One region of the Shewanella sp. 1311 genome, then DNA from elsewhere that is predicted to be linked to it. Evidence: predicted binding sites of a transcription regulator. Region 1 holds the regulator's gene; each other region holds the start of a gene.
The links. Region 1 encodes MetJ, which represses methionine synthesis genes. Its sites were predicted from a motif close to TAGACGTCTAGACGTCTA; they were not measured.
Positions count from the first base shown of each region.

Region 1 (11,113 bases):
TCTCCGTCGTGGCCGATAAAGCCGATGAATGGTATGCCATTCGCCCCGGAACCGACGTGGCCGTCGCCTTGGCGTTATGCCATGTATTGATTGAAGATAATCTTTACGACAAGGCATTCGTCGCGCGCTATGTGGAAGGCTTCGAAGCCTTTGCCGCCGAAGTGAAAGCTTATACCCCTGAATGGGCCGAAACCATTTCCGATGTACCTGCCAAAGACATTCGCCGCATCGCCCACGAATATGCCGCTAAAGCGCCCCATGCCGTGGTCGATTTTGGTCACAGAGCCACCTTTACCACCGAAGAGTTTGAGATGCGCCGCGCCCTGTACGCCGCCAACGTCTTGATTGGTAATATTGAGCGTAAGGGCGGGATTTATATCGGCCAGAAACCCAGTGATTACAACAAGCTTGCCGGTGAAGCGGTTGCGCCCGTATTGGCCAAACCCGGCGTGAAAGACATGCCAAAACCAGCAGCGAAACGAATCGATCAAGTGGAAGAACAGTACGCCATGATGTGGACATCGGGCGGCGTCTACCAAACCATTCTCGATGCTACCTTAAGCGCTGTGCCTTACCAGTTACACGGCTGGGTGATGTCACGCACTAACCCAATGCAAACCATGACAGACAGAGCACGCGTTGTTGAAGCGATGAAAAAGCTCGACTTTATCGCCGTGTGTGATGTGTATATCAGCGAAACCGCCGCCTATGCGGACGTGATTTTACCTGAATCGACTTATCTTGAACGTGATGAAGAAATTGCTGATAAATCCGGTAAAAATCCCGCCTATTATGTGCGCCAACGTGTGGTTGAAACCTTAGGTGATACTAAGCCTTCTTGGCAGATCTTTAAGGATGTGGGTGTGGCTATGGGCCTTGGCGAGTTCTATCCATGGGAAAACATGGAAACCCTACAAATGCTGCAGGTGAACCGCGACACTGACCTGCTGCGCCGTATCAAAGACGAAGGTTTTGTGAGTTTTGGTAAACCGCTCATGCTGCGCGAAGCCAAGATGGTGAATGATTTCACTCAAGCCTATCCAGGCGCACGGCCAATGGATGACGACGGCACTTACGCCAGTGCACTCACCTTTAAAACCCCGAGTGGCAAGATTGAACTCACTTCCGCGAAAGTGGAAGCCATGGCACCGGGCCGTGGGGGGATCAAGTTCCGCGAAGTGCATCTTAAAAAAGCAGATGAGCTGTACTTTATCCAAGGCAAAGTGGCGGTGCACACCAATGGCGCCACCCACAATGTGCCTATGCTCGCTAACCTTATGTCGGATAACGCTGTGTGGGTTCACCCTGTTACTGCGGGCAAATTAGGGATCAGTAATGGCGACCCAATCCGCCTCACCAGCAGTGTTGGCACAGAAGAAGGCCATGCCTTAGTCACGCCGGGCATTCGCCAAGATACTGTGTTTGCTTACATGGGCTTTGGTTCTAAAAACAAAGAGTTGGTCAGAGCAACGGGCAAAGGTGTCCACTGCGGTAACTTACTGCCGCACGTGACGGCTCCTGTGTGTGGCATGACTGTGCACACCACGGGCGTCACGCTGGTAAAGCGCTAATCGGAGGCTTAAATGAATAAACGATATGTAATGGTGCACGACGAGAATAAGTGCATCGGCTGCCAAGCCTGTAACGTGGCGTGTCGCAGTGAAAATGGCGTACCCGAAGGCGTTACTCGTCTGCAAGTGCGTGTGGAAGGCCCCTTTGGTGAGATGCCCAATCTGCATTTCAAATATCACAGGGTATCTTGCCAGCAATGTGAAGATGCGCCCTGCGTTAAGGTATGCCCAACGGGCGCAGCCTATGTGGGTGAAGACGGCATTATCTCTATCCATACCGAGAAGTGTGTCGGCTGTATGTACTGTGTGGCAGCGTGCCCCTACAAAGTGCGCTTTATGAACCCAGAAACCAAGGCGGCGGATAAGTGTAACTTCTGTAAAGACAGTCGTTTAGCGCGGGGCGAAGAGCCTGCTTGTGTGACTGTGTGTCCAACCGATGCCTTAGTGTTTGGTGATGCCAATGATCCGCAGAGTGACGTGGCCATCATGCTCAACACTAAAATCACATACCAAGATAAAACCCATTTAGGCACTAAACCTAGGGTATATCGCGTTCCTACCAAAAGAGGGGGGATTTGATTATGAACAATACTTGGGGCGACATGGCGCAATATGATCCTATCACTTGGCACTGGGTCATTGCCGTTTACCTGTTTATGGCGGGGTTATCCGCGGGCAGTTTATTGATTGGCATTGGTTTACGCTGGGCGAATAAGGAACTCAGCGCGGGAGCTGAAAGCAGCATTCTTAAGGCGGCAGCCATTATTGGGCCTGTGGCGATTAGCTTAGGTCTAGCTTGCTTAGTGTTTGATTTAACCAAACCCTTCCACTTCTGGCTGATCTTAATTCACTATAACTTCCAGTCCGTGATGGCCATTGGAGTGCTGGCGCTACTGGCGTATTCTCCCTTAGCCTTTGCGTACGCCATTATTGTGCTGCGGGATGATTTACCAAAATGGGGTTTGGGTTTCTTAACGCCCATCGCTAAGTTACTTATGCCATTTCGAAAGCTGATTGAAGTATTGTTGTTTGTCCTTGCCATTGGTGTAGGGGCTTACACTGGCTTCTTAATTTCGGCGATGAATGCTTACCCTATGCTCAACACTGCGGTACTGCCTGCGCTGTTTTTAGTGTCGGGTTTATCGGCGGGCGCTGCGGCAAATGCGGTACTGGCACTCTTGCTGTTTAAGACCGATAGCCATGATAAGACTTTGGCTAAGATGCACGGGTTAGAATTGCCTGTGATGGCGATTGAAATCCTGTTCCTGTTCATGTTGTTCTGCGCCTTGTACTTCAAGGGCGGCGCAGCGGCTGCGGCTTTAGCGTCGTTAACCTCTGGGCTATGGGCAAGCGTGTTCTGGATTGGCGTCGTCGGGATTGGTTTTGGTATTCCATTGCTGTTCATGTTGTTACCCGCAGCAACTCGCCACACTAAGGGCGCGATGATCATGGTGGCCTGCGCGAGTTTAACCGGCGTGCTCGCGCTAAGACACTTTATTGTGTATGCAGGGCAAAGCTATTTAAGCTGAGTGTAAGTTGACTTTACATATTGATAGATAAAGAAAAAGCACTGACAATGTCAGTGCTTTTTTATTGTTTGAATTTTGAGAAGGTTTGCCAGTACAAGCAGGACGCTTATTGGGGTAAGAGTTCGATAACCGACTTCACCGTTAGCACTAAGGCGCTGATACTGCACAGGACTAAGGTCGCCATTTTTGTCTTCTCTTTATCGACACGGCCTACCAATCGCCCCGCGACTAAATACCCTAAAAGTACTGAAGGCAGCAATAGTAACGACAGCCACAGGTGCTTCAATTCTAATAAACCAGTGATCGCCAGAATGACCATAGCTATGGTGGAGCTAAAAATGAAGAAGGCCGACAGGGCGGCGCGAAACTGCGAAGCGTCTTTGCCTGACAATAGAATCGCCATCGGCGGACCACCAATAGCAGCAATATTACCGAAAATCCCCGAGACGACACCCGCGCCGAAGAGGGTTTTCTTATTCACGGGTAGGCTGAATTTATACAGGCTAAGGATCACCGCGACCGCTACAATGGCGGCGATGGATAACCCGAGTATGGGCTGAGGTGCAAACAGCAACAGACTCGCGCCGATAAAACCGCCGGGCACGCGACCTATAAGTGCATATTGCAAGCCATTGAATTCTAAATGACCACGCTCACGCACTAAGGTCAGCAGGGCGATGGAGAAACCCATAGCAATAACAGGCGCAGGTACGAGCTGCGGATCGACGATATACAGCAAAGGACTGGCGACAACCGCTAGGCCAAACCCAATCAGGCTCTGGGTTAAGGCGCCAAGAAACACGACCAGCGAGGCTAAGGCGAGTGTCTGTGGATCTATTAGAGAAAACATAGGATTCCATATAAACAAAAAGGGATCGTTAACGATCCCTATTGATGAGCACTGTGATATGACTTTGAAAGCGACAAGTCGCTATTCCATGTCTTCCCACTCGATCCCCATCTCGTCCATCAGCAACTTGGCTTCGGCGGGAATGCTGTCTGGGCTATCTTTTGACAGATCTTCATCGTTAGGCAATGGCTGGCCAGTGTAGGCGTGCAAAAATGCCTCACACAACAGCTCGCTGTTGGTGGCGTGACGCAAATTATTGACCTGACGACGCGTACGTTCGTCCGTAAGGACCTTAAGCACTTTGAGCGGAATAGACACAGTAATTTTCTTTACTTGTTCATTCTTCTTGCCATGTTCAGCATAGGGGCTGATGTATTCCCCATTCCATTCAGTCATTGACTCACCTGTTATAACGCTAAATTCGGGGCAGATTTTAAACCCTTACAAAGAACAGTCAAATTATTGCTACTATTTCTTTGTGATTGCAAACAGATTTCTTTATGTTCAGACGTCTAAACGTCTTCACGCCTATTGACGATGGCCTTGGGCTTAGGTACATTTAGACGTCCAGACATCTCTATCAGTCTACCGAATTTAGGAGTCCACCCATGGCAGAGCGTCAATTAGCCACACTGGCAGTGCGTCAGGGTATCGAAAGCGATACTCAATATGGTGCAGTTGTGCCACCGATTTATTTGTCGACTAATTACGCCTTCGATGGTCATAAAAATCCCCGCGAATTCGATTACAGTCGTTCAGGCAACCCAACGCGCTGCATTTTAGGTGAAGCATTAGCCCAATTAGAAAAGGGCGCCACTGGCATAGTGACATGCACTGGCATGGCGGCCATCACCCTAGTGACCACATTGCTCGGCCCTGATGACCTGTTGGTGGTGCCCCATGATTGTTACGGCGGTTCTTACCGTTTATTTACTAACTTGGCGAAGAAAGGCCAGTTTAAGTTGATTGTGGTCGATCAAAACGACAGCCAAGCGTTAGCCGCCGCTATCGGGCAACATCCTAAGATGGTGTGGCTCGAAACCCCGTCTAACCCGCTATTGCGTGTGGTGGATATCGAAGCCATTGCCAAGGCGAGCCATGAGGTCGGCGCGCTGGTGGTGGTCGATAACACTTTTTTATCGCCGATATTGCAACAACCCCTATTATTAGGCGCGGATATCGTTATCCACTCCACCACTAAATACATCAATGGTCACAGCGATGTGGTTGGCGGCGCTGTGGTTGCTAAAGATGCACAAATCGGCGAAAGCTTACATTGGTGGTCGAACACTCTAGGCTTAACGGGATCGGCATTTGATAGTTACTTAACCCTGCGCGGCCTACGCACCTTAGCGGTGCGAATTCGTGAACATCAAGCCAATGCCCAGCGCATTGTTGAGGTATTGACGCAAAGCCCTGTGGTGAGCAAAGTTTATTACCCTGGTCTTGCGGATCACCCTGGTCACACCATTGCAGCCAAGCAACAAAAAGGCTTTGGCGCTATGCTGAGTTTTGAGCTCAAGGGCGGCGAGGCCGAAGTCGTGGCCTTTTTAGGTGCACTTAGCTTATTTAGCGTGGCGGAAAGTTTAGGTGGCGTCGAAAGTTTAGTGGCCGTGCCCGCCACTATGACCCACAGAGCCATGGAGCCGCAGGCGCGTTTTGAGGCAGGCATTAAAGACACCCTATTGCGTTTATCGGTGGGTATTGAAGATGCCGCCGATTTAGTTGCAGATATTCAAGCAGGATTAGCCGCCGTTGCGGCTTGTCAGTAGAGGAATAATAGATGGCACGTTGTCACTTACATAAATTTGGTGGCTCCAGTTTAGCGGATGCCGATTGTTATCGTCGAGTCGCCCATATCCTGTTAACCCACGGTCATAGCGATGACCTTGTGGTGGTCTCTGCGGCGGGTAAGAGCACGAATTTCCTGTATAAATTATTAGCGCTGCGTGATGCGGGTCAGCTGTGGCAAGAAGAATTACAAGTGCTGACCAGCTACCAACAAGGGTTGGTAGAGCAGTTATTGTCGAACGAACAAGCCCGCGATCTGCGCGAGCGTTTGGCGACAGATCAGGCGCAACTCATCAGTTTATTGTCCCTCGACGAACGTAACGAATACCAAGTTAACCATGTGGTGAGCTTTGGCGAGCGTTGGTCGGCGCGCCTGATGGCGGCGCTGCTGCGCGAATCTGGTGTGGCGGCAAGCCATGTGGATGCCTGTTCAATTTTAGTGGCCGATGAAGCCGCCGTGCCGCAAATTCGGGTGCAAGAATCCCGCGCTAAAGTACAAGCGCTATTGGCCGCACATCCCAATGAACGACTAGTGATCACAGGATTTATCTGCGCTAACGAGCGCGGCGATACTTTATTACTTGGTCGTAATGGTTCAGATTTTAGTGCCAGCTTGATTGCCAGCCTTGCCGATATTGAGCGCGTGACCATTTGGACCGATGTGGAAGGGGTGTTCAACGCTGACCCGAATAAGATCAACGATGCTAAATTACTCAAAAGCATGTCACTTGCCGAAGCTGACCGCTTAGCGCGTTTAGGCTCGCCAGTATTGCATTCGCGCACTTTGCAGCCTTTGTTTAATACCGAAGTGAGTTTAGCGGTGCGCTCAAGTTATGCATCACACACCGACTTTACCTTGATTGCGCCCCATAGTTCGTCGGCGAGCGCACCTGTGGTGACTAACCTCAATGCTGTTGTGCTGTTCGGCTTTAAGCTTACGGGAGAGTTAACTCGTTTATTAGATTTATTGATTGCCGCGGGTTTAACGCCATTGGCCCATTGGACCTCTGCCCATCAAAGGGTTGAGCTTGCCTATACCGCTGAAAATCAAAAACAAGTGCAAAGATTGCTCGATGCCGAGGCACAAGCATTAGGGATCAGCGAACAACAGATCAACACAGATCTCGGCCTAGTGGCGTTAGTCAGTGCCGATGCAGAACATTATCGCCGCAGTTTTGCTCGTTTATTAAGTCGTGATGCTAAACCTTTGTTTAGTGGTGACTTAAGTTTAGTGACGCTGGTGCCCCAGTCGCAGGTGAATCTGTTAACCCAAAAGGTACACCGCCGCTGCGCTGGGCCGCGTAAACGCATTGGCGTCTTACTGCTCGGCGTGGGCAACATAGGTGAGGCTTGGGTCGATTTATTTAAGTCGGTGTCGCCATCACTGGATCATGAACTCGAAGCCAGCGTTGAGTTAGTCGGTTTAGTCAGTTCGAGTAAAGCCTTGATTAAATCCACAGGCATTAATCTTGCCGCGTGGCAGACTGAGTTTAATACCGAGGCTACGCCTTGGCAGTACGAGCACTTGTTCGAACAATTAGAACGGGTTAACTGCGATGAGCTGGTGGCCTTAGATATCAGTGCCAGCGCCAGTTTGACGCTGCAATATCCAGAGCTATTCGAGCGCGGCATCCATGTGGTGAGCGCGAATAAACTCGCAGGCTCGGGTCCACTGCCTTTCTATCGTGAGTTAAAGCAGCAATTGGGTAATCGTCGTTTATTTTGGCGCTATAACGCCAGCTGTGGCGCGGGTTTGCCTATCCAACATGCGTTAAATGATCTGCGTAACAGCGGTGATAGCGTTGAAGCCGTGGGCGGGATTTTCTCTGGCACCTTGTGTTGGTTGTTTGAGAAATACGATACCAGCAAGCCTTTCTCTGAATTAGTGATTGAAGCCAGAGGCTTAGGTATCACTGAACCTGATCCCCGCGACGATCTGTCTGGTCGTGATATGCAGCGTAAACTGCTCATTTTGGCCCGTGAAATTGGCCTTGAAATCGAGCTTGAAGATATTGAATTACGCTCATTAGTGCCAGCCGATTTGGCCGATATTCCCTTAGATCAATTTCTCACCCGCATTGCCGAGTTAGATGCCGATCTGCTGCAACAATACGGTGCGGCGGCGGAGCAAAATAAGGTGCTCAGATACGTGGCATCCTTAGATAACAGCGGCCCAGAGCTTAAAGCTGAAGTCGGTTTGCAGTGGATTGATGCCCATCATCCTTACGCTAATTTGACCCCCGGCGATAACGTGTTTGTGATCCGCAGTGCCTTCTATCAAGGCAATCCGTTGATCATCCGTGGACCGGGCGCCGGACGCGAAGTGACAGCGGCAGCGGTGCAGTCGGATCTGACGCAGATCTGTCGCGATCTCTTGCAAGAGTAGACTGAAATTCAGCAGCTTAAAGGACTCATTCGAGTCCTTTTTTATTGGCTAGAATAAATCTATCGAATTAACCGAGATTAAATGCGGTTTATGGGGATTTTTTGGCTTGACTTACATCTCAGTTTCTCTAGTATATGGACATGTAGACGTCCAAACGTCCATTTGAACTAATTCATACTAGCAAAGAGTAGCGCCAAGGGCGGTTGAGGAAATACACATGGCTTTTCATCACGCACAACATTCACAATCGCTGAACCAGAGTTTGTCTGAGCTTAATGGCGATATTAATGTTTCTTTTGAGTTTTTTCCGCCATCGACCCCCGAAATGGAACAAATCCTGTGGAACTCTATTCGTCGTTTAGAGCCGCTTAATCCTAAGTTTGTGTCTGTGACCTATGGCGCTAACTCAGGTGTGCGCGACCGCACCCACGGCGTGATTGAGCGTATTCAACAGGAAACCGACCTTATTGCCGCGCCGCACTTAACCTTAGTTGATGCTAGCGATGAAGAGCTATTAGAACTGGCTAAGCATTACTGGAAGTCGGGCATTCGTGACATAGTGGCACTGCGGGGTGATTTACCTGCGGGCAGCCCTAAGCCCACTCGTTTTGCGGTGGATTTAGTACGTTTGCTGCGCTCAGTGGCCGACTTTGATATTTCCGTTGCAGCCTATCCAGAAGTGCATCCCGATGCGAGCAACGCACAGGCGGATTTGATCAACCTTAAGCGTAAGATTGATGCGGGCGCTAGCCGTGCCATTACCCAGTTTTTCTTCGATGTAGAATCTTACCTGCGTTTTCGTGACCGCTGCGTTGCCGCCGGTATCGACGTTGAAATTGTGCCAGGTATCTTACCTGTGACTAACTTTACCCAGTTAAAACGTTTCGCGGGCATGACCAATGTGTCGTTACCGGGCTGGCTACACAAGCAATTCGATGGTTTAGAAAACGATGCCGGTACACGCCAATTGGTGGGTGCAAACGTGGCAATCGATATGGTAAAAGTACTGTCCCGCGAAGGCGTGAAGGATTTCCACTTCTACACCCTAAACCGCGCCGAACTGACCTATGCGATTTGCCATACGTTAGGTGTGCGCCCTAAGTAAGCTATTATTTAACATGTTCTAAAGATTAAAGCGCTGATGAGAATCAGTGCTTTTTTGCTTTTAAAATCCTATCTGTGTATTCACTTCAATTGTATCGGCTTTGCCTTATCTTCTGTTCTTGCTAATCGTATTTTTGATGATTTTATAAAAAATTAATCGGATTATTTTTCATTTATTTAGCTTAAAAATCCCCTTGAAAATGGGTCATGGTGTTATGTAAGTCAGTTTACTTAGCCTGCTAACTAAGTATAATGCTTAGCACGCTAACTAAGTGGGTGAGCAAGATGCAAAAAGAATTAGAGCGATTGAAAGAGTTATCACTGGCGGAGCATTTAGGCCGTTTGCATCGATTGTGGCGTACCGTGGCCGATGTCGAGCTGGCACCTTTGGGATTAACTCATCCCCGCTGGACGGCATTGTGGAAATTACTGCGTTTAGGCGACAGCGTGAGCCAGAAAGTGTTGGCCGATGCCTTAGAAATTGAATTGGCTTCGTTAATGCGCACCTTAGGGCAATTAGAAGAGCAAGGTTTAGTCGAGCGTCATTGCTGCGACAAAGATAAGCGCGCAAGGATTGTGACGCTAACGCCTGTGGGATTGGATGTATTAAAGCAAATGGAAGCGCGGATAATTCAGGTGCGCCGTGAGTTATTAGCTGGGATCAGTGCCAGCGAGCTCAGCGAATTTGAACGCATTACTAGCCTGATTAGTGACAACGCCAGCGCCAAATTGGCCAAGGCAACAGCAACCATTTTGTGAGAAAGAAGATGACACCGGATCAACAGTTTGCCCGTTTAGTAAAATTTGCCATGTTCGGCTTTGTGATGGTTTTTGGCTATTTTATGCTTGCCGATACTATGATGCCATTAACGCCGCAAGCTATGGCGACGCGTGTGGTGACTAAGGTTACGCCGCAGATCAGCGGCAAAATTCAGACCATAGCCGTGACGAACAACCAAGCGGTTGCCAAGGGCGATTTGCTGTTTCAAGTCGATCCCGCGCCCTATGAGTTAGCGGTATCGCAAGCTAAATTGGCCTTAGAGCAAGCCCGCCAAGACAATGCCGAGTTAGATGCCTCGCTGCTTGCCGCGAAGGCCGACGTCAATGCCAACAAAACCACCTCACAACAGAAACGCAGCGAAGCTAAGCGCCTCGATGCCCTGTATACCACCCATGGTGTATCGCAGCAGCAAAGGGATCAGGCCGATAGTGATGCCGCAGCTGCTGAAGCAAATTTGCTTGCCGCCAATGCGCGTTTAGAAAAACTCAAAGTGAGTCGCGGCAGTTATGGCGAAGAGAATCTTAAAGTGCGTCAGGCGCAAAACCATTTAGCCCAAGCTGAGCTTAATCTGTCTTACACCCAAATACGTGCCGATCAGGATGGGATAGTGACTAACTTGCAATTAGAAGTCGGTAGTTTTGCGACTGTGGGGCAACCTCTGTTGGCCGTGGTATCGGATAAAGTGGATATTATTGCCGATTTTCGCGAGAAGAGCCTGCGTGGTGTCAATACTTCTTCGACCGCTTTGATTGCGTTCGATGGCGAACCTGGCCGTTTATATCGGGCGACGGTGAGTAGTGTCGATGCGGGCGTGAGTGCGGGGCAATTCGATGCCAATGGCCGTTTAGCGGCGCCGCAGGAGTCTGACCGTTGGGTGCGTGATGCCCAAAGATTGAGACTGCATTTGGAGTTAGATGGGATGGCGATGAACAGCTTGCCAGCCGGTGCGCGCGCGACCGTGCAACTGCTGCCCGAGAATAGCCTGTTTAGTCTGCTGGCTAAAGTGCAGATTAAAGTCATTAGCCTGCTGCACTATATTTATTAGCCTATTTACTAGCTTATTTATCAGCCTATTTACTAGCGTATTTACTCGCCTATCTA
Region 1 covers NZ_CM181686.1:3,266,849-3,277,961, forward strand. The annotation lists gene phsA (thiosulfate reductase PhsA) at 1-1,571, shown strand, start outside; gene AC5YB3_RS14710 (4Fe-4S dicluster domain-containing protein) at 1,584-2,150, shown strand; gene nrfD (NrfD/PsrC family molybdoenzyme membrane anchor subunit) at 2,153-3,100, shown strand; gene AC5YB3_RS14720 (sulfite exporter TauE/SafE family protein) at 3,207-3,950, opposite strand; gene metJ (met regulon transcriptional regulator MetJ) at 4,032-4,346, opposite strand; gene metB (cystathionine gamma-synthase) at 4,559-5,722, shown strand; gene AC5YB3_RS14735 (bifunctional aspartate kinase/homoserine dehydrogenase II) at 5,734-8,127, shown strand; gene metF (methylenetetrahydrofolate reductase) at 8,345-9,232, shown strand; gene AC5YB3_RS14745 (MarR family transcriptional regulator) at 9,517-9,990, shown strand; gene AC5YB3_RS14750 (HlyD family secretion protein) at 9,999-11,057, shown strand.

Region 2 (11,113 bases), 410 kb from region 1:
TGTGTTCTTTCACGGCGTCGAGAATTCGCTCCACCGACACCATCACACCTAAATCGAATACCTCAAAACCGTTACAGGCGAGCACCACGCCGACGATATTTTTGCCGATATCGTGCACGTCGCCTTTTACCGTCACCATCAAGATCTTGCCGTTAGATTGGCCTTCAACCTTTTCCAGCTCGATATAGGGGTTTAAGTAAGCCACGGCTTTTTTCATCACCCGCGCCGATTTCACCACCTGTGGCAGGAACATCTTGCCTGAGCCGAACAAGTCGCCGACCACGTTCATGCCGTCCATCAAGGCGCCTTCAATCACATCCAGCGGACGTTTCGCTTCTTGGCGGGCGGCTTCGGTATCTTCATCGATAAATTCGGTAATACCTTTCACGAGCGCATGGGATAAGCGTTGGCTCACTGGCCAGCTGCGCCATTCTAAATCTTCTTTCTTACCCACCTGTGCGCCATCACCGCGGAATTTCTCTGCGATTTCAAGTAGCTGCTCGGTATTGCTTGAGCCTTCAACTGGGCAGGGCAAGTTAAGCACTACGTTTTCGACCCGTACTTTAAGTTCAGGATCGATATCGTCGTAAATGGCTAACTGACCCGCGTTGACTATGCCCATGTCCATGCCGACTTTGATGGCGTGGTACAGGAACACCGCGTGAATTGCCTCGCGCACTGGGTTGTTACCGCGGAACGAGAACGACACGTTCGACACACCGCCCGAAATCATCGCGTGGGGCAGGGTGGCTTTAATCGCTTTAATGGCATCAATAAAATCGACGGCATAGTTGTCGTGTTCATCAATCCCTGTGGCGATGGCGAAAATGTTCGGGTCGAAAATGATGTCTTCGGGCGGAAAGCCGACCTTATCGACCAATACCCGATAGGCGCGGGTACAAATTTCGATTTTACGCGCCTTAGTGTCGGCCTGACCTTGCTCGTCGAATGCCATGATAATGGCGGCCGCGCCGTAGCGTTTCACTAAGGTGGCTTGCTCAATAAACTTGGCTTCGCCTTCTTTGAGGGAAATAGAGTTAACTATGCCCTTGCCTTGAATACATTTGAGGCCAGCTTCGATCACTTCCCACTTAGAGGAGTCGATCATAATAGGTACGCGGCTGATGTCAGGCTCAGAGGCAATCAAGTTCAAAAACTTGTGCATGATCTCGGCGCCATCGAGCATGCCTTCGTCCATGTTGATGTCGATGATTTGCGCGCCGCTTTCGACCTGCTCGCGGGCGACATCGAGCGCTTGCTCAAACTTGCCTTCTTTGATCAACTTTAAAAACTTAGCCGAGCCTGTGACGTTGGTGCGCTCACCCACGTTAACGAACAGGGATTGGGCGTCGATAGTCAGTGGTTCCAAACCGGCAAGGCGGCAGGCTACGGGAATATCGGGCAACACGCGCGGGTTATGTCTGTCGACCGCTTCGCGAATAACGCGGATATGTTCAGGCGTACTACCACAGCAACCACCGATAATATTGAGCATGCCTTCGCGCGCCCAATCTTCAATCACGTTCGCCATGTCCTCTGGGGTTTCATCGTAACCGCCAAACTCGTTCGGCAGGCCTGCATTTGGATGCGCCGACACATAACATTCGGCGATACGGGATAATTCTTCGACGTACGGGCGCAGCTCTTTTGGCCCAAGTGCACAGTTAAGGCCGATAGATAAGGGCTTGATATGGCGCAGGGAATTATAAAAAGCTTCGGTGGTTTGACCCGTAAGGGTACGACCTGAGGCATCGGTAATGGTACCCGAAATCATGATTGGCAATCTGTCTTTAGAATGCTGACCAAATAAGTCATCAAATACCGATTCAATCGCAAACAGTGCGGCTTTGGCATTTAAGGTATCGAATATGGTCTCGACCATAATGATATCTGCGCCGCCTTCAATCAGCGCCTTAGTGGATTCTCGGTAAGCGCTGACTAACTCATCGAAGCTGACGTTACGATAGCCTGGGTCGTTCACATCAGGGCTAATCGAACACGTACGGTTAGTGGGGCCTAACACACCGGCGACGTAGCGCGGAATGCCTGTTGCAGCAAACACTTCATCACAGGCTTCACGGGCGAGGCGCGCGCCGACTAAGTTAATTTCGGCGGACAGCGACTGCATGTCGTAGTCGGCCATGGCGATAGTCGTAGCATTAAAGGTGTTGGTTTCAATGATGTCGGCACCGGCGTTTAAGTAGTCGGTGTGAATTTGTTTGATGATGTGGGGTTGCGACAAGACCAAGAGGTCGTTGTTACCTTTGACATCTGTGTGCCAATCTTTAAAGCGTTCGCCGCGATAGTCCTCTTCTTCCAGCTTGTAGCCTTGGATCATAGTGCCCATGGCACCGTCTAAGATTAGAATGCGCTCAGCAAGCTGTTTACGAATGTCTGCCAATATCTGGCCGGCTTTGGTAGAGGGTATCGTCATAAATAATTACCTTAAATACAGCTAAGTTAAGTCCAAGCATCGACCCTTGTTATGCAAAGTGCATTTTATTCTGGTCTATCGACATTTGTTTTTGGATACTTGTTTTTATAAAATGTTTTTGGACATTTAAACGTATAGACGTCCATAATACGCGACTTATGATTGTCAGGGCAAGGTCAAAATTGACTGACGACAATTGAGTCCTATCACCACTTTTCACCCAGTTTAACGGCTCTTTTTTTAGGACTAGTTGTAGAGCTAGTTGTTGGGCTAGGGCGTAATTGAGTATATAGGACGACGGGTCTAATGTGGGCTTTCAACAAAATGTGCCATGAGTGATAGACATAGGAATACGATGAAACAAGTTCGATTGTTATTGTTACGCCACGGCGAGTGTGAAGGCGGCGCCATTTTACGCGGCCGTGTGGATGTGCCTTTAAGCGAAAAGGGCTGGCAGCAAATGTCGGCTGCTGTTGAGGCGCAGGCAAGTACCTGCAGCGCGATTTATAGTTCGACTTCACGCCGCTGCGCCGAATTTGCCCAAGCCTTTGCCGCCGAGCTGCATTCGACGGCGGCGCTGGTATCTGAGTCAAGGCCATTGCAGGCGCAGTTTTTGTCGGGTTTACAGGAAATCGACTTTGGCGATTGGGACGGTTGTCGACTCGATGAGCTGTATCAGCAAGAGGGCGAACGTTTAGCGGCCTATTGGCAAAACCCTTGGCAAACACCGCCGCCTAATGGGGAGACTATGGCCAGTTTCGAGTCGCGGGTGAATGGCGCAATTGACCAGATACTTGCCGCCGAGTTTGAACGATTGACCGTCGACTCAGATAACGCCGAGCTGGCTGCGGGAGCGGGCGTGGCTGCCAAAGTATGGGTCGTGACCCACGGCGGAGTGATCCGTCACTTAATGGCGCGCGCCCTTGGGGTTGAACGGGCGGTGGGATTTTACAGTCAACTCGATTTACCCGTGGCGGCCGTGGTGAGCATTAATGTGCTGCAAGATGAACACGGCGTTTGTTACTGGCGTTTAGATTGGCCGAGCGGGCGCTGCGAGTGATCCGCGTTGCCCTAAGGTGAAGATTTTTCTTGTCTTACCAGCGTGATTGTCGATTGCCTATTAAGGTAAATATAGGATAATGCTTTTTCCTGACGTCCCCGACGCACGCGGCCTTGCAAGGCTTGCGATAGCGTATCGGATGACGTCACAGAAATAGGTGTTGGGAGTTTTGAGTGGTGCGAGTGTGTTCTGTGGCAACGATTGCCAGCGTACACTGCAAAGGCTTGAAATCAATCTCAACATAATAGGGAATCGGGGAGCTGCTTGTCAGTCAGCCCGAACTGTGCCCGCAACTGTGAGTAACTTTTTATATTGTTTTTAATACAAAAAGTGACGAGTCAGGAGACCTGCCTATTTCTGTTATCGCTGCGTGCAGCCTTAGTTCTCGAGCGGGTGACTCGAGGGAGCCGATGACAATGTGCACAACCTTTATTAATTCAGGTTTGGACTCGCTAGGAGCACCACTTTGGTGAAACTCTCTGCCATCCAAACGAGCCATGCTTTGAATGACAGCGACACTCGCCCATCAGCGAGCCAGACGGTCGCGCTCGATGTCAGCCAGTTAAGCTGGTGTATCGATGGCAAAACCATTCTTTCCAATATTAACTTTGCGCTGCCAACGGGGCAGATGTTGGGTTTGATTGGGCCTAACGGTGCGGGTAAGTCTAGCTTGCTACGCTGTTTGTATCGCTTTGTTCGCCCGACTCAGGGCAAAATTACCCTGTTTGATCAAGATATTGAGCGTTTATCGCCCAAAGCGTTTGCCTGCCGCGTTGCCGTAGTGCAGCAAGACACGCCGCACTATTTCGATTTAACCACAGAGCAATTGGTCAGCATGGGCTTAACACCGCATAAGGGCATGTTCGATACCAATTCGAGCTGTGATGGCGAGCGCATTGCCAAAGCCTTAGAGAAAGTCGGCCTGAGTCATAAGATGCATCAACAGTACGAGCACTTATCTGGCGGTGAAAAGCAGCGTGCCTTAATCGCCCGTGCCATAGTGCAGCAGCCGCAACTGCTGATCCTCGACGAGCCAACCAACCACCTCGATGTGCGTTATCAAATCCAAATCCTCGAATTGGTGCGTAGCCTTGGCATCAGCGTGATTGCCTCTATTCACGATCTCAATTTAGCCAGCGCCCTGTGCGACAGTTTGTTGTTGATCCATAACGGTGAAGTCAGCGCTATGGGCACGCCAACTGAGGTATTAACCGAGGCGCGAATTGGCGATGTGTTCGGCGTGTGCGCTCAGGTGTCGACCCATCCACAACATAAAAAGCCCTTAATCAGCTACTTTTATGGCTACCATGATTCGACGCACAGCATGGCTGATGCTTTGGCTGAGCGAGGCGAGGGCGGATGATTCAGGGAGTAAACAGCATTTCATCTTACATTTGGGGCGTATCGTGACACCTTTGACGAGACAACAACTGATGCTGGTCGCATTAGGCATAATCACTTTGATAACCCCCATTGCCGCCACGAGTTTTGGCGCGGCGAACATCAGTTTTATGGATGTTATCCAAGTGTTTATCAATAAAATGGCCAACCTCACTCAAGCCAATGGCATGACGGAGCGCATCGTGATGGAGCTCAGACTGCCGCGTATTTTACTGGCCTTTGTGGCAGGGGCGGGTTTGTCCTTGGCGGGCAGTGTGCTGCAAACCGTTACCCGCAATCCGCTGGCTGACCCTTATTTGTTTGGCATTAGCTCAGGCGCGTCCTTTGGCGCTGTGGTGATGTTGACGTTATTCACTGGCTCTGGATTTTTTGAGAATGCGGGTATGGCGGCGAACTCGGGGATTTTTAGTGGTTCGGGCGCCTTGTCGGGTTTGCTTTGGTTTAGCTTGCCCTTCGGCGCTTTTATTGGCGCCAGTTTGTCGGTACTGATAGTGCTGGCCTTGTCTGGCCTTGGGCTCAATAGCCAAGTGGAACGCATGTTGCTCTCAGGCGTGGCGACCTCCTTTATGTTTGGCGCGTTAACAAGTTTGTTGTTGTATTTCGCCAGTCCGCAGGCGACGGCTTCTGTGCTGTTTTGGAGTTTAGGCAGTTTCGCCAAGGCCAGTTGGTCCTTATTAGTGCTGCCAACACTGGTGATTGGCGCGAGTTTGTTCATTATTTTAGGCATGAAACGGCAGATCATGGCGTTGCAGGCGGGGGATGAAACGGCGCATACCTTAGGGGTGAATGTGCCTAAGCTGCGGCTCAATATGTTGCTGCTCTGCTCCTTGATTACCGCTATTTTGGTGGCTACCTGTGGCGGTATCGGTTTTGTCGGGTTAATGATTCCCCACACAGTACGCATGCTGTTTCCCGGTCGTCAGCCGATTTTATTAACGGCGCTGGTAGGCGGCTTATTTATGGTGTGGATTGATGTATTAGCGCGCTGTTTATTGGGGAATCAAGAGTTGCCCGTGGGCATTATCACGGCGGCCATAGGTAGCATGTTCTTTTTGCTGATTTTGCGTAAACGTAGAGTCATGGCGTAAGCACCTAGTCAGAACGTAATCCTAGAGTCATCTAGCAAGCGCAGACTGGCGGGATAATCAGCATTTCTGTTGATATCTGCCCCGCGATTGGAAATGCAAAATTGGACATGTTAGTCATAGACGCGGGATGCGTTGTGGTTATTTAAGATAATAAGTGGAGTGTGGATGTCTCAGTCAGCCGTGTCTTTTCAAATCAGCACTGTGAGCAAAGCGCAGGATCCATTGATCCAGCAGAAAATAGATCTTAAGACTAAGCCGCCCGGCGCCTTAGGTCAGCTCGAATCCTTAGCCTTACAGATTGCCCGCGTGCAAGCGACTGATTTGCAACAAACGGATCAGCCACAAAATACTGTGCTGAAAATTGTTCATCCAACCATGTTAGTGTTTGCGGGTGATCATGGTATTGCCGCAGAAGTCGTGTCGATTGCCCCAAGCGAAGTGACGCGCCAAATGGTGCAAAACTTTGCCCATGGTGGTGCGGCGATTAACGTTTTTTGTCGGCAGGTGGGCTTTAGGCTCGAAGTGATCGATTGCGGCATTTTAACGCCAGTCGAAGGGGTTGAAGGCATTATCGATCAACGTCTTGGCGCGGGCACAGGGGCAATTCATTTAGAGCCCGCAATGGCGCTGGAAACCGTCGATAAAGGCTTTGCGATGGCGCGCGATTTGATTGAACGTCACCATCAAGCAGGTTGTAACTTAGTCGCCTTTGGCGAAATGGGCATAGGCAATACCTCAGCGGCGGCGGCCATTATGGCGGCGATCATGCAGCTGGATGTGATTGATTGTGTCGGCCGAGGCACGGGCATTAATAGCGAAACCTTAGAACGTAAATTGATGCTGATTGAGCTTGCGTTATTGCTGCATCAAAGCGCCTTAACTGGGCCCAAATCAGTGTTAGCTTGTCTAGGTGGCTTTGAAATTGTGCAGATGACGGGGGCTATGTTAGCTGCCGCCGAGCGTAAAATGCTGGTGGTCGTGGACGGTTTTATCGCGACAGCGGCAGCATTAGTCGCGGTGCAAATCGCCCCTAATGTGCGTGATTATTTGATTTTTGCCCACCAGTCAGACGAGCAAGGCCATCAGCGGATGTTAGAGTTTTTGCAGGCGAAACCTTTATTATCCCTCGGGCTAAGATTAGGCGAAGGTACTGGCGCAGCTTTGGCGTTGCCGCTTATTCAAGCCTCAGTAAATTTTTACAATCAAATGGCGAGTTTTAGTGATGCGGGGATTGAGGCTGTTGTATGATGTGCGCTGCTAAGTCGCTTATTTTACTTATTTAAAATAATAACTTTTTAGCCAACCGTTTTAATCTTAAACCTTGTAGCAAGTGTTAATTCACTAAGGATACTTTATGTCAGAACGCGAAAGCTGGCACAAAGAGATAGATTTGTTTTTAGTTGCCATGGGCTATTTTACCCGCATTCCTATGCCTAAGTGGGTCGAAGTCGATAGCGATAAGTTGAATAAGGCCAGCCGTTATTTCGGTCTCGTCGGTCTTTTGGTCGGCCTGTTAAGTGCCATAGTGTTTTGGCTGACGCAGAACTGGCTCCCCGCCGGTGTCTCTGTGCTGTTAGCTATGTTGGTCGGCGTCTTGCTCACGGGCGGATTTCACGAGGATGGCCTAGCCGATACCTTCGACGGTTTTGGCGGTGGTTGGACGGCGGAAGACAAGCTGCGGATCATGAAAGACTCGCGCCTTGGCAGTTATGGTGCACTGGCGTTGATCTTGGCCCTGCTGCTGAAATGGCAGTTGTTAGTTGAGTTGGCACTGTACGATCCTGTGGTGGCGGGCTCGGCACTTATCGTCGCCCACACAGTGAGCCGCGTGGTATCAGCAAGCATCATCTTTAGTGAAAAATATGTCCGTGATGACGAGACCAGTAAGTCTAAGCCGCTATCGCAACATCAAGGCATTAATGAGCTGCTTATCCTGATCGCCAGCGGCGTATTAGTACTGTTATTCCTCAAGGGGTTAGCGGCATTGTCATTGCTATTGGTGATGATAGGACTGCGCCGTTTGATCATAGTGATCTTTAGACGCCAGATTGGCGGTTACACGGGTGATACCTTAGGCGCGGCGCAGCAAATAGCTGAAATCGTGTGTTATTTTGTATTGCTCGTTGTAGGTAACATACTGTGATCCACCTCGTCCTAGGCGGCGCCCGTAGCGGTAAGAGCCGCTACGGTGAAGCCTTAGTGCGCCAGTACACAGCGCTTGGCTTCGATGCCTGCTATGTGGCCACGGCGCAGGCGCTGGATGATGAAATGGCGACCCGTATCGCCAAGCATCAAGCGGGACGAACGGACGATGGTATCGAATGGCAATTGTTTGAAGAATCCCTCGCCCTTACGGCACTGTTAAAACGCTTAGCAAAACCTGGGCGAGTGATTTTAGTGGACTGTTTAACCCTTTGGTTAACCAATCAATTACTCGCATCCAGCGCCAAGATTGATGATGAACCAGCATCGACTGAGTGGCATGCGACTGACTTTATAACCTCTGCCAGTTCAACCTCTAACGATGAAGCTTTGGCGAGTTGGCAGGCAGAGAAAAGCGCTTTTGTGGATTCCCTTGCCGAGCTTGAAGGTGTGGTGGTGTTGATCAGTAACGAAGTAGGCTCTGGTATCGTGCCCTTAGGTGAGTTGAGCCGACAATTTGTTGATGAAGCGGGCTGGTTAAACCAAGCCGTTGCCGCCTTAGCTGACAATGTCACCTTAGTGGTCGCGGGTTTACCCTTGGCACTCAAACCACTGTAATCTAAATAAGTTAAGTGATGTTGAGACTGAGCTTTATCTTTATCCCTGCAAACTAGAATAAGTTTTTTAGCCCTATGCCCTCTCCAAACACAGACAACACAGGCTGTGCAAATGCACTTGATACCGCTAACGCTTTAGCTATTCATTCTGCTGCTAATCTTGCGGTGAATCTCGCAGTGAATAGACCTGCGGTTAATTCACCTCGGCGTACAAAAGTCTTGATGGTGCAGGGCACAACGTCCGATGCGGGTAAAAGCACCTTAGTGGCGGGGATTTGTCGTTTGCTCGCCCGAGAGGGCGTAAAGGTTGCGCCCTTTAAGCCGCAAAACATGGCGCTCAATAGCGCAGTGACTATTGATGGCGGCGAGATTGGCCGCGCACAGGCGTTGCAAGCCGTGGCCTGTTATCTTGAGCCCCATACCGATTTTAATCCCATACTGCTTAAACCTAGCTCGGATACGGGCGCGCAAATTATCGTTCACGGTAAAGCCTTGACGACGCTGGAAGCCTCGGCCTTTTTTGGGCCTAAATCTAAGGACTACAAGGCAATGGCGCTCGGTGCTGTGCTGGAATCCTTCGAGCGGTTAAGTGGCCAGTATCAAACCATAGTGGTGGAAGGCGCGGGCAGCCCAGCGGAGATCAATCTGCGTGAAGGTGATATTGCCAACATGGGATTTGCCGAAGCTGTGGATTGCCCTGTGATTATCATTGCCGATATTGATAAGGGCGGCGTATTTGCCCATTTGGTCGGGACCTTGGCGCTGTTATCTGAGTCTGAACAGGCGCGGGTAAAGGGCTTTGTGATCAACCGTTTCCGTGGCGATATTAGCCTATTGCAATCTGGCCTCGATTGGCTTGAAGCCTATACGAACAAGCCTGTTTTAGGCGTGTTGCCTTATCTGCATGATTTACATCTCGATGCCGAAGATGCGCTGATAAGCTCGCCATCTAAAGGCGCTAACAGCCGTTTAAAAGTGCGGGTATTAGTGTACCCAAGGATCAGTAATCACACGGATTTTGATCCGCTGCGGTTGCATCCAGATATCGATTTTGACTATGTGTCATTGCAAACCCAAACCGCGAGTCACGCCACTCATTTGCCCGCAGCCGATGTATTGATCTTACCCGGCAGTAAGAATGTACGCGCCGATTTGGCCTTTTTACGCCAGCAAGGTTGGGATAAGGATATCGACACACACCTGCGTTACGGCGGCAAAGTGCTCGGTATTTGCGGCGGTTACCAAATGTTAGGTCAAAGCATTGCCGATCCCTTAGGGATTGAAGACTGTGCGGGCGACACAGCAGGGCTTGGCTACTTGCCATTGTGTACAGAACTTAAAGCCGATAAACAGTTACGGCGGGTGAGTGGTGAGCTAAGGTTACTTGGGCAAACAGTTGCTGTGCAGGGTTATGAAATCCACTGCGGCGAATCAAGTTATCTTATCCCTAGGCTTGAACAAACGAATGCGCCCTTGCAGTTAATCCCAGAATCGACAAGCTTAGCTGCGCCAGCGATGAGTTTTGCCGATGGCCTGCAAAGTGATGATGGGCAAATCTTAGGTACTTATTTACATGGGCTATTTGATAGCCCTGATGCCTGTCAGTTGATTTTGCGCTGGGCGGGATTAAACGATGCTAAGACCATAGATATCAATCAAATACGTGAGCAGCAACTCGAGCGTTTAGCCGATGTGCTAGCCGAGCATCTAGACATGCAAAAATTACAGACTATTTTGGATGCTGCAGTTCGGCGTTGAATTCGGCAAAGAACGGATATTAAGAGAGCGGCATTTACAAATTGAACCATTTATACAAGCAGACATTTTTAGCAGCAGAGTGAAGAGAAGACCATGACAGCACAAAACGACAACGAACAAGCGCAAATCAAGGCCGAACGCCACAAGGCTCGCCAACAGAAAGTGAAAGCCGGTGTGGATGCTAAAATTGCCGCCGCCCAAGAGGAGAAGGGGATTCTGCTGGTGTTAACCGGTAACGGTAAAGGCAAATCGACCTCAGGTTTTGGCACAGTGGCCCGCGCCGTCGGTCACGGTAAAAAAGCCGCGGTAGTGCAATTTATCAAAGGCACTTGGGAGTGCGGTGAGCGCAATTTACTCGAAGGTGCAGGGGTTGAGTTTCATGTAATGGGCACAGGTTTTACCTGGGAAACCCAAGATAAAGAAAAGGATACCGCCGCCGCTGTGCTCGCTTGGGAAGCCGCTGAAAAGCTGCTGCAAGATGAGTCGATTGACTGCTTGATGCTGGATGAGCTGACCTACATGGTGAGCTATCACTATTTGGATGTGGAACGTGTGCTTAGCGCACTTAAAAATCGCCCACCGATGCAGCATGTGATTATCACGGGTCGTGCTT
Region 2 covers NZ_CM181686.1:3,679,202-3,690,314, forward strand. The annotation lists gene metH (methionine synthase) at 1-2,434, opposite strand, end outside; gene AC5YB3_RS16375 (histidine phosphatase family protein) at 2,790-3,494, shown strand; cobalamin riboswitch at 3,698-3,863, shown strand; gene AC5YB3_RS16380 (ABC transporter ATP-binding protein) at 3,964-4,857, shown strand; gene AC5YB3_RS16385 (FecCD family ABC transporter permease) at 4,826-5,983, shown strand; gene cobT (nicotinate-nucleotide--dimethylbenzimidazole phosphoribosyltransferase) at 6,149-7,231, shown strand; gene AC5YB3_RS16395 (adenosylcobinamide-GDP ribazoletransferase) at 7,338-8,126, shown strand; gene cobU (bifunctional adenosylcobinamide kinase/adenosylcobinamide-phosphate guanylyltransferase) at 8,123-8,743, shown strand; gene AC5YB3_RS16405 (cobyric acid synthase) at 8,818-10,500, shown strand; gene cobO (cob(I)yrinic acid a,c-diamide adenosyltransferase) at 10,594-11,113, shown strand, end outside.
Region 2: the regulator MetJ is predicted to act here: its motif matches at 2,562-2,579, upstream of metH (methionine synthase).

Region 3 (11,113 bases), 1.5 Mb from region 1:
AACTCCCCTGAGTCTTTCATTTTCTCAAGCTCAGTTTGCCAACTCGTGACCGTGGCCGCCGACGTCCCTTTAGAAAAGGCTAAATACAGATTAATCTCAGATACTACATACACTTGGCGTATATCGGCCTCACTCGCGCCCACTTCTTCGAGTATCTGCTTTACCGCAAGATCCGCTTGGCACCAGAAACGAATTCGAGAGAACAGTAATTGCTTCGCCGATTGCTGCGGAAAACTCGCCACCAGCAAATTATCCACGCCCGCTTGTTGTAACAGCTGCGCCCCTGCAGATTCTCGATAAACCCCCACAATATCTTTAGATTGAAGTTCGGCAAGTTGATCGAGTGCAATGGGATCTGCCGCCCTCGCATACAAAGCAATTTTGCTGGTTGCAATCGGGCCGATAAAATCGAAATGATCTTCACGCTCGTCATTAATAGACGTCGCAAAAAGTAAGACATTCGCCAAAGTATTAGCAATCGAATACGCCCGTGCCCAAGGTAACACATCAATTTTTTCACTCTGGCCCAGTCTCGATTGCAAGATATTGACTAAGTCCACCGCAAAACCTTGGGGAACGCCATCTTGCTCGTAACTCATGGGAGGCCAAGCTTCGGTCACCAATTTCAACTTATCAGGCGCCGCAAAAACAAGATTAGGCATCAGGCCTAGTAAGCTCATCGCAAGAAAACACGCCCTAAGGGGAAACGCACTCAGCATACGGATACCAAACGGGAAACATTAAACCTAATCATAGACTCAATCCCTGCTGCAAATAAACATATGCCCAAAGAAAATAGCCTCTCATTCACGCTCACTGAGCAAACTCGTCCGTAACAAGTGAAAACTTGCTATCATATTGCCACCTAGCCAAGAGCCTCACTGCAATGAATCCATGTCGACTTTAGCCAATCAAATCCCCAACCAATCCTATGCCAGCACACTGTCGCGGCTCGCGTTGCAAATAAAAACGTGGGGAAAAGCACTCGGATTTGCACAAGTTGGCATTTGCGATACAAATTTAACGGCCGAGGAAGCCAAACTCCAAGCATGGCTAGACAAAGGATTTCATGGCGAAATGGCGTATATGGCCACCCACGGGATGATGCGCGCTCGACCGCAAGAATTGCATCCGGGCACAGTGCGAGTGATATCCGTACGGATGGACTATTTACCACCCGAAGCAGGCTTTGCCACTAATCTCACGGATCCCAACTTAGGTTATATCTCCCGTTATGCAGGGGGCCGCGACTATCACAAGTTGATCCGCGCTCGGCTTAAAAAACTGGGGGATCAAATCAGTGCAGAGTTAGTTGCTCTCGGTTTCGATGCCGCCGATTTCCGTCCCTTCGTCGACTCAGCGCCCGTGCTCGAGCGCCCATTAGCCGAAAAAGCCGGTATCGGCTGGACAGGTAAGCACTCACTCATACTCAACCATGAGGCGGGTAGTTGGTTCTTTTTAGGTGAGCTGCTGATCAATTTGCCTCTGCCTGTGGATATTCCCATTCAAGAAGGCTGCAACAGTTGCGTCGCCTGCATCACCTCCTGCCCAACAGGTGCAATCGTAGAACCCTATGTGGTTGATGGCAGACGCTGTATTTCCTATCTCACCATCGAGCTGCAAGGCGCCATTCCTGAAGAATTTAGGCCACTCATGGGCAATCGCATCTATGGCTGCGATGATTGTCAGCTCGTGTGCCCCATCAATCGCCAAGCGCCGCTCACTGCCGAAACCGACTTCCATATTCGCCCGCAGTTAAAGCAGCCTGACCTTCTCAGTCTTTTTGCTTGGAGCGAGGCCGAATTTCTAAAGCAAACCGAAGGCAGCGCCATTCGCCGAATTGGCCATAAACGCTGGCTACGTAATATCGCAGTCGCGCTGGGTAACGCCCCCGCAAGCCCAAGCATTATTGCCGCGCTTAACGCTCGCAATGACAACGAAGATATCGATGAGATAGTGCGTGAACATATCGAATGGGCGCTCAATGCTCAGCAATCGCGCCTTGCCGACACCGCTGCAACTGAGCAACAAAAAGCGCGCCGCAAAACCGAACGCATGGTGCGTATTGTTGAAAAGGGTTTACCTCGAGATGCTTAAGATGTCCTCGCCAATCAATACCGATGCCACTGATTCATCATCATAAAGCTAGAGTCGTTATTTGCTCAGCACGCCAATTGAACCTTGATATTAAACATTACCAATCGACCTTCGAGTTTGCCTTATTCGCAAGTGATAAAAGACAACGGATGCATAGGCATCCGTTGTCTTTTTACTCATTAAGCTCAGTTTAAAACTCTCACTCAAGCATAAATATTAGCCAAGGCGGCGACGCAGTTCGCGGGTAGCATCGACCATGTTTTTCAATGCAGGTTCGACTTCATCCCAAGTACGGGTTTTTAGGCCACAATCTGGGTTGACCCACAGTTGACGCACAGGTACTTTCTGCGCGGCTTTCTCGATTAAGTGCACCATGGCCTCCACACTTGGGGTGTTTGGTGAGTGGATGTCATATACACCGGGGCCAATTTCATTTGGATATTCAAAATCTTCAAAGGCGTTGAGTAACTCCATCCGTGAACGCGAAGTCTCGATAGTGATCACATCGGCATCCATGGCAGCAATCGCGCCAATCGTGTCGTTAAACTCGCTGTAACACATGTGAGTGTGGATTTGAGTCTCATCAGTCACGCCAGCAGCGCTGAGTTTAAAGGCATTCACCGCCCAATCTAAATAGGTTTGCCACTCACTTTGCTTCAATGGCAGACCTTCACGGAAGGCAGGTTCATCGATTTGAATAATGCCAATCCCCGCATTTTGTAAATCGACCACTTCATCACGAATAGCCAGCGCCAGTTGTGTCGCAATAGCTTCGCGGCTGATATCTTCACGGGCAAATGACCAATGCAAAATCGTCACTGGCCCCGTCAACATGCCTTTTACGGGCTTGTCGGTGAGACTCTGGGCAAACTCAGCCCAATCGACCGTCATGGCTTTTGGACGACTCACATCGCCGTAAATCAAGGGTGGCTTAACACAACGTGAGCCATAGCTTTGTACCCAGCCATTTTTACTAAAACCAACGCCGGCTAACTGCTCGCCAAAGTACTCCACCATGTCGTTACGTTCGGCTTCACCGTGCACAAGTACGTCGATACCCAGTTTGAGTTGGCGATCGATAGTATCGCGGGTCACTTGCTGTAACTGCTCATTATACTGAGCATCGTTAAGCTCACCCTTGCGCCAGCGGCTGCGTAGTCCGCGGATTGCCGGTGTTTGTGGGAACGAACCTATGGTCGTGGTGGGTAACAGAGGTAAATGGTATTTTTGCTGCTGCACGCTTTGGCGCACACTGAAATCATTTGCCCGCTCATAATCCGCAGCAGTTAATGCGGCAACGCGATCAATCACTTGTTTATCTGCAGCCTGCGCTTTGGCTTGGCGACGAGCGATACAAAAAGCACTGATTTTCTGTGCTTCATCCGAGCTAGGCGCCAACAATAATTGGCGAATTTTGCTCAATTCCAACAGTTTCTGCTTAGCAAAGGCCAACTGCTTGCGCAGCACAGGTAATAGTTTGGCTTCAACATCTAAATCGACTGGGCTGTGCAGCAATGAACATGATGTGCCAATCCACAAACGATCGCCTAAATCACGCGCCACAGCGCCAATACGCTCGGCAATCAAATCGATTTCTGCCGCCCACACATTACGGCCATTGACCACACCCGCCGACAAAATTTGCTCACTGCGCAACGCATTTGCAAACACAGCCAGTTGTTCTGGCGCTGTAACTAAATCTAAGTGCAAACCAGCAACAGGCAAGGCAGATACGAGGGCTTGATGATGCGTAATACCGCCATAATAACTCGCTAAGAGAACCTTAACGTTAGCAGTGCTTAATGCTTGATAAGTCTGAGTCATCGCCGCTTGCCAATGCAGGTCTAATTCTAATGCCAGCACAGGCTCATCTAACTGTACCCATTCCACACCTTGGGCGGCGAAACGCGCCAGAATGTCAGCATAAGCCGTTAATAAATTCGGTAATAAACTTAACTTATCGAACTCTTGGCCGACGGTTTTAGCAAGGTATAAGTAACTGACTGGGCCGAGTAGAACAGGTTTGGCTTTATAGCCTAGCGCTTGCGCTTCGCTGACTTCATCAAAAAACTGCTCGTAAGCAATCGAAAACTCTTGGTTTTGCGTCAGCTCAGGCACCAGATAATGATAGTTAGTATTAAAATACTTGGTCATTTCAGAAGCTGGCGCATCTTGGCCCGTTGGCGCTCTGCCGCGGGCAACACGGAATAGAGTATCGAGATCGATAGCGCCTTCGCCGCGGTGGCGATCAGGAATGGCATTTAAGGTCGCACTTAGGGTCAGTACTTGATCGTAAAAGGCAAAATCCCCCACGGGCACTTGCTCAATGCCCGCTGCGGTTTGCCACTGCCAATGGGTACGGCGCAGTTCGCTCGCCACTTCACGCAGTTCAGCTTGAGTGATCTCACCACGCCAGTATTTTTCTAAGGCAAATTTCAATTCACGACGACGCCCGATGCGGGGAAACCCAAGACTATTTAATTGCATACCCTATCTTCCTTTATTTGAGATAAGCCAAATTCGGCACTTGCACCCACCAGATTGTGTTCTCTTGGCACTTTTCAACATTTCCGCCTTGATAAACAACAATGGGCGTCTGGACGTCTAGAAGTTTATTGTGTTAGTCTCTATTCCAGCAACCGAATTGATTTCAAGCACAACATGAGCGAATTTCACCTGGAGTGAACATGATCGAACTAAGACATCTGCGAACCTTAATGGCCCTGAAGGAAAGTGGCAGTTTGGCGGGCGCAGCCAAAAAACGTTTTGTCACTCAATCCGCACTCTCCCACCAAATTAAGGAGTTGGAGCAAAGGATTAACTCGCCTATTTTTGTGCGTAAGAGTAAGCCGCTGTCATTCACCCAAGAAGGTGCACGCCTGCTTCATCTCGCGGAAGAGATTTTGCCTAAGGTGTTAGAAACCGAGACAGATCTTAAGAATGGCCTTGAAACCGAAACCAATCAGTTGCGTGTCGGCATTGAGTGCCACAGCTGTTTTCGCTGGTTAATGCCTGTGATGGAGCAATTTAGACAAGACTATCCCCAAGCGGAGTTAGATCTGTCGAGCCGTCACTTGTTCGACTCGCTCAATGCCTTGGAAATGGGTGAACTGGATATAGTGCTGACCTCAGATCCTGTACCTGGGCATTCACTCGCTTATCAGCATTTGTTTGATTTTGAAGTGAAGTTAGTGGTTGCTAAAGATCATCCTCTAGCAAAAGAAGCCTATGTCAGCCCTAAGCAATTAGCGCGTTTACCGATAATTAGCTATCCCGTACCGCTGACGCGTTTAGACATTTATCGCCACTTTTTAGAACCTGCGGGCATAGAAGCGGGTGAGCAAAAAACCTGTGATTTGACCATGATGTTATTGCAACGTATCGCCTGCAAAGATGGTATCGCTGCCCTGCCGAACTGGTCGATAAATGAAGGTCACGGCTTAAGCCTTACTACGGTAAAGCTAGGACAAGAAGGCTTAAAACGGCCTCTATTTGGCGCCTATCGCCGCCATAGTGGTAACTCAACATTGATCCAAAATTGGTTACAACTGGTGGCGAGTGAAGGTTTATCCCGCCAGCAGAAGACAAATTAACACAGGTGAAACCTAACAAAAAAGCCTGCTGATGCAGGCTTTCTTATTGAATTGTATGATTATTTCATAGGATCAAGCAGCTGTTTAGCGAATCTCAAAATTACAGCGGATTCATCAACAATCCACGCATAGACAAGACACGGCGCAGTATCAACCCTGATGAATTAGGATTACGGGTCTGACGCAAATTATGGGCGATCATAAATTCTTGACGCAGATCCTGATCGAGATCTAACGCCTCGAACGCTTCGATGGTTAAGGTCTGTTGTTGATTATCAATCAATGACTTAATCACACTTAAAGGAAATGACTGTTCGGCATTAGCATTTAAATAGGCAAAGGCCGTAAGTGCGATAATTTGCCCGAACACACTGAACAGAGCTAAGGTTTGTACTTCGTCAGCATCAACCTCCACACCTTCCATCTCCGCTAAACTATCCACCGCATCAGTTGCAATATCTTCAGTCAGCTTCCAATAACCTTGGACCAACTTTTTATAGGGCTGTGGTAGTTCATCGAGGCGTTCTTTTAAATAGAACGTAAAGGCGTAGCGATAAATATTAACTTGACCTAAGCGGACCAAAGCTTCTTTCAAAGAGCGCGTCTTAGGGTTAATCACCCCAGATGCCTGTGCGGAATTACTGCGCATTAACATGTGCGCCGCTAATGCGGGATCGCTCGAGATAATGTCGATCACGTTACGAATGTCGCCTTCAGCGAGGATCGCTTTTTTGAGTGGAATTAAAATCCCTCGGCGGCCAATCACTTGCTCTTCATTCGCTATGATAGCTCTAACTTGAGTAAAAACCTGTTGCTCAAGATCTGTCATAAGACACTTTGCACCTGTTTATTAGCAATAAGATGATTCGGTTACTCTTCACATCATACCCAAAATTTAAAGAATTTCAGTACTAAGTCGCACAATAGCCTAACGAAAATAATAAAAAAATGACTACCTTATATGTAACGTCAAATGGCGAAGCAAATAAAGTGCAGGATATGGAGTTATAATCACATGTTTTAAAACAATTTTAACATTTCCATTCTTTAGTAGTCGCGAACAATCCCGTCTAATGATTTATCTCTATTTCTTCAACGCGGGTGAGCCACACTCAACAATTCCTATTCGCATTTCATTGCAATATGCCTTCCATTACATTGCCAGTTCAACATAAGTATTGAAGCATAGCATTCCCGCTATATAGTAGACTTTTTGGCTCATTACTACTCATCAGCCAGATGTCACAGTTTTAGCTGCACTTCTTCTGTCATGGCCATCATTTAGTATCAAGACCTCGTGAATCTTGCCAATATAAGGTGACACAATCAAAGGGGGTACAATTCAGCCTCAAACTGATATCAAAGTGGAAATGTCTTCGTTTGAAATTAGCAAACAAACAATCCATTTGAAAAGAAAAATCAACTTAAGTATCATGGTCAAAACGTAGAGTTTTTTGCTCAAAGCACGGAAATAGTAAGCAGTTTTGACTGTTTCAGATAAAATATCGGAGAGAAACGTGAGATACAGTAAATTTACCATTGCTTTGTTGTGCTTGTGTGCAAGTAACTCGTACGCCTTAGAGTTGATAACAGCAACTGAAAACCAAACAGTAAACCAAATCGAACAAAAGTTTGATATTGATAACTTGTTAATATCTATAAATGATCGTTTATCTAATCATAAGAAAAGTGAATATGATTATGAATCACTATTAACAAACATCAAAAACGAGAAAGAGAATTATAACAAGGCAATATTGGCATTACCCAATGCTATTTTAACAGAAAGTGACCCGAGCAATTACTTCAAAGGAATCGAAACCTTAGTAAAAAACATTGATTCACTTGAAAAGAAATCAGTCGATGACGAAGTTAAAAATAAAGAAAACTATCAAGATATATTAAAACAATACGAAGTTGTTAATAGTCAACGCACCCAAAGAAGCGCACAGCTTTTTGCATTAAAAAAAGAAATTGTTAATCGTATTGTTGCTGAGTTATCTAGTGTTGATAGTGTTAAGTTAGTTGACCTAGAAAGCTCCATGACCTGTTCTAAATTTCAATCTATAAATGATTGTTTAAAAGATACCGAAAAGTATACAGTTAAAAACACGATTAATTCAGATCCATTCCTTAGTGATAAAAGTGTACTGCTATCATACAAGGTTATTGATGCAAGTATGAATATGAATGGTGAACTGCATTACAGAGTCAATATGACGTTTAAACCGTCATATAACAACAAAATAGAATCATTACTCAATGAAAAACTGGGCCTGAAGTCCACAGTCATTACCCTTACGAGTAACGTTGATGCAGACTGGTATGTCGATGGTGCTAAGGTTGGTACAGGTAAGAAAATTTACCCCGAAGTTACCTTAGGTAAGCATGGCATTGTTGCATCATACAAAACCATGAAAAAATCAACCATTGAAACAGTAGAAACCAATGCAATTTTTAACTATAAATTTGGCAAGGTAGAAGATAAATCCGCTACTGATAATGAAGAAATTAAGAGCATAGCGAATAAGTCAACTGCTGATGAGACTAAGCCTAATCAGACTAAGCCTAAATTAACTATGTATGCAAATAAAGAAGACAGTACATCGAAAGAAATTAATATAAAAAATGAGACGACTGTCGATAACAGCGATAAAAATAGCTATGAATATTATCTTGGTATTAAACCGCTAAATAAAGAAGAACAAGATAAACAATTTAAGAGTAAATAATTGCAAACAAGCAGCCTTTATATTCAGTTAAAGGCTGCTAAATTAGCTCATTTAGTCAGATATTAAAAACGATAACCAAGGGTTAAACGAATATCGCGACCACGGCCTGAGTAATAACCATTATATATTCCACCACCATAATAGCCTGCGCTAACATAGTCTTTATCAAATAGGTTATCGATACGCAGGCTGGCAAGCCAGGCATCACGATTGTAGTTCAAGGCTAAATTGCCGAGCACGTAACTGGCCAGCTTATCACCTTCGTTAGCGTTATCGCCTTCGATAAAGCGGTTACCAGTATAAATTGCTTCGGCAAATACTTGGAAATGCTCAGCAAAATCCATGCTGACATAACCGCGTCCTGTGTGTTTTGCCACCCAAGACAGCTCCTTGCCATCATTGATACCGTCAGTAAATTCAGCATCAATATAGTTATACTCTAACCCGAGTTGCATTGCTTGAGTCACCTGCCAATCCCAATCGGCACTCGCGCCATAACGACGAGAAGCGTCGGCATTAACGTTCGCACCTTGGAAACTGCCAAGTTCAGGTTTTTCCGCACTTGGGTCGAAGACAATTTCATCTTCCAAATCGAGACGGTATAGGCTTACTCGTAAAGTTTGGCTCGCAAGAGTCCAATCCCAACCCGCTTCGTAGGAGCGGCCCGTCTGCGGCTTTAAGCCAAACACATTTTTAGAGGTATAAGCTTGCTCATCCACTTTCGCAAAACGGAAGTTTTCATCGCCACGTAGATAGAATCTGTGCTCTGTACTAGGACGGTAGTTCAGACCAAACTCGAATGCTGTCGCATCTTCATCTAAATCCATGCCATTAGGATAGACATTACCATCGACTAACTCGTCGGTCACCCGCGCATATCGCCCACCCACAACATAACTTAGGGTATGGCTTAATGGCACAGTGGCTTGTAGATAGGCGCTTTGCATTTGTTGTACATTACTCCGCGCCATAGTGTCAAAATCAGCCTTACCACGGCTGATGTCTAAGCCTGTGACTAGATTTAGCTCACCTTGACGGGTACTGTAGTTCGCTAACGCTTTAGGGCTAAACATCAACAGTGAGCGCGTGTTATGGCTGTTCGCCCCCCAATTAAAAGAAGACACTAAGGTATCGCTATAATCTAAATCCGCTGCTAAAGCCCAATTTTGATTAAGCTGATGCTGATAACCCGTGCGCGCCGCAGTGGTCATCTCATGGACATATTCGCTGCTCTTGAAAGATTGGCGTGGGTCTTTATTGAACTGTTCTTCTGTCAATGAGCCAGGATTTTCACGGTCATCGTCGTAATAGCTGGTTTCAATAAAGAACGAATCTGTGGCCGTTTTATATTGAATGCGACCTAAAATCGACCCTGTTTCATTGGCATTATGCTTGCGGTAGTTGTCACCTTGGTTATAGCTACCAGTGAAAAAGTAACGCCAATCCTTGTTGATCGCGCCAGACACATCACCACGACCTTCATAGGTATCAAAGCTGCCGCCGGATAACTGCACGCTACCACCAGTATTTTCAGGAGATTTAGTGACAATATTGATCACGCCGCCTACCGCTTGATCGCCATAGAGCACACCCGCACTACCCGATAAAATTTCGATGCGCTCGACTTGGTTAAGCGGTATGGCATTAAGACTAGGAGCAGCGATATCGATATTATTGAGGCGACGACCATCAAGTAAAATCAGCGTGTTATTAACGGCAGTGCTGGCGCTAAAGCCACGCATCGCAAAACTAGTACCGATGTTATTATCCGAAATTTGAATACCGCTTTGACCGCGTAAAACTTCAGTCACACTAGTGGCACCGCTCATTTCAATCGCCGCAGCGTCAATCACATTCACATTCGCGGCAATATTTAACGGGGTATTGTCAGAGCGGCCGATCACGACAAGATGCTCGTCGACTTTCGCTGTGCTGGTAGCGTCAGCCGCCATAGCGGGCGCGATAACGGAAAAACTGCAAAGGCTACCGATCAGCAGCGCGATTTTTGTTGGATTTGTTCCCATTTTACCTTTAACTCCTGCAAGGAAAACGGGGCATTAGCGCCACGATACTGTTCATTCAGTAAAAGATACTGACAGTGACTATCGCATTTTGAGATCTGCCCACCGAAATCTCAAAAACACCTTTAGGGCCGGTCTCCGGACTTAGGCTATGTTAATCCCTTAAAAATGGGATTAACGCGAGACTGACCTTTGACATTCTGACTATCGGGTTCAGTCTTGAACTCACCAATCAAACGCGGTCTTCTCTCACCTTTTACCGTTGCGGGGGCAGTGCCAGAATTCCACTGGCTTCCCGATTATCTCGCGGCTTTCGCACGCAAGCACCTCAGAAGGTTGACTAAAAATTTGATTCATAGGGTACAGCCATCAATAAAACAGCGATACTCCCTTAAGGCTCAGCACATTATAGAGCCTGAGCGCGCGCATTATAGACGTCTATACGGATGAAAGTCCATCAAACTCAAGCGAGCGTCTACAGCCTACTTCAAGGAGAATGGGACTAAAGTGGAGATAAAATCTTGGCTATTATCCGCCTGCAGCGGCGGTTTATCGGCAGAAAAAACGGCACCTCGCATCGACTTATGCAACAGATACAAATCTTTATTGCCACTAACAACCGTATAGTAGCCAATTTCCCCTTGAGGAGTTGAAGCATAGGCTTTGGAAT
Region 3 covers NZ_CM181686.1:1,783,708-1,794,820, forward strand. The annotation lists gene AC5YB3_RS08100 (substrate-binding periplasmic protein) at 1-719, opposite strand, end outside; gene queG (tRNA epoxyqueuosine(34) reductase QueG) at 895-2,097, shown strand; gene metE (5-methyltetrahydropteroyltriglutamate--homocysteine S-methyltransferase) at 2,314-4,584, opposite strand; gene AC5YB3_RS08115 (LysR family transcriptional regulator) at 4,785-5,690, shown strand; gene AC5YB3_RS08120 (HDOD domain-containing protein) at 5,791-6,519, opposite strand; gene AC5YB3_RS08125 (hypothetical protein) at 7,208-8,422, shown strand; gene AC5YB3_RS08130 (TonB-dependent receptor) at 8,485-10,446, opposite strand; cobalamin riboswitch at 10,556-10,789, opposite strand; gene AC5YB3_RS08135 (hypothetical protein) at 10,926-11,113, opposite strand, start outside.
Region 3: the regulator MetJ is predicted to act here: its motif matches at 4,695-4,712, upstream of metE (5-methyltetrahydropteroyltriglutamate--homocysteine S-methyltransferase).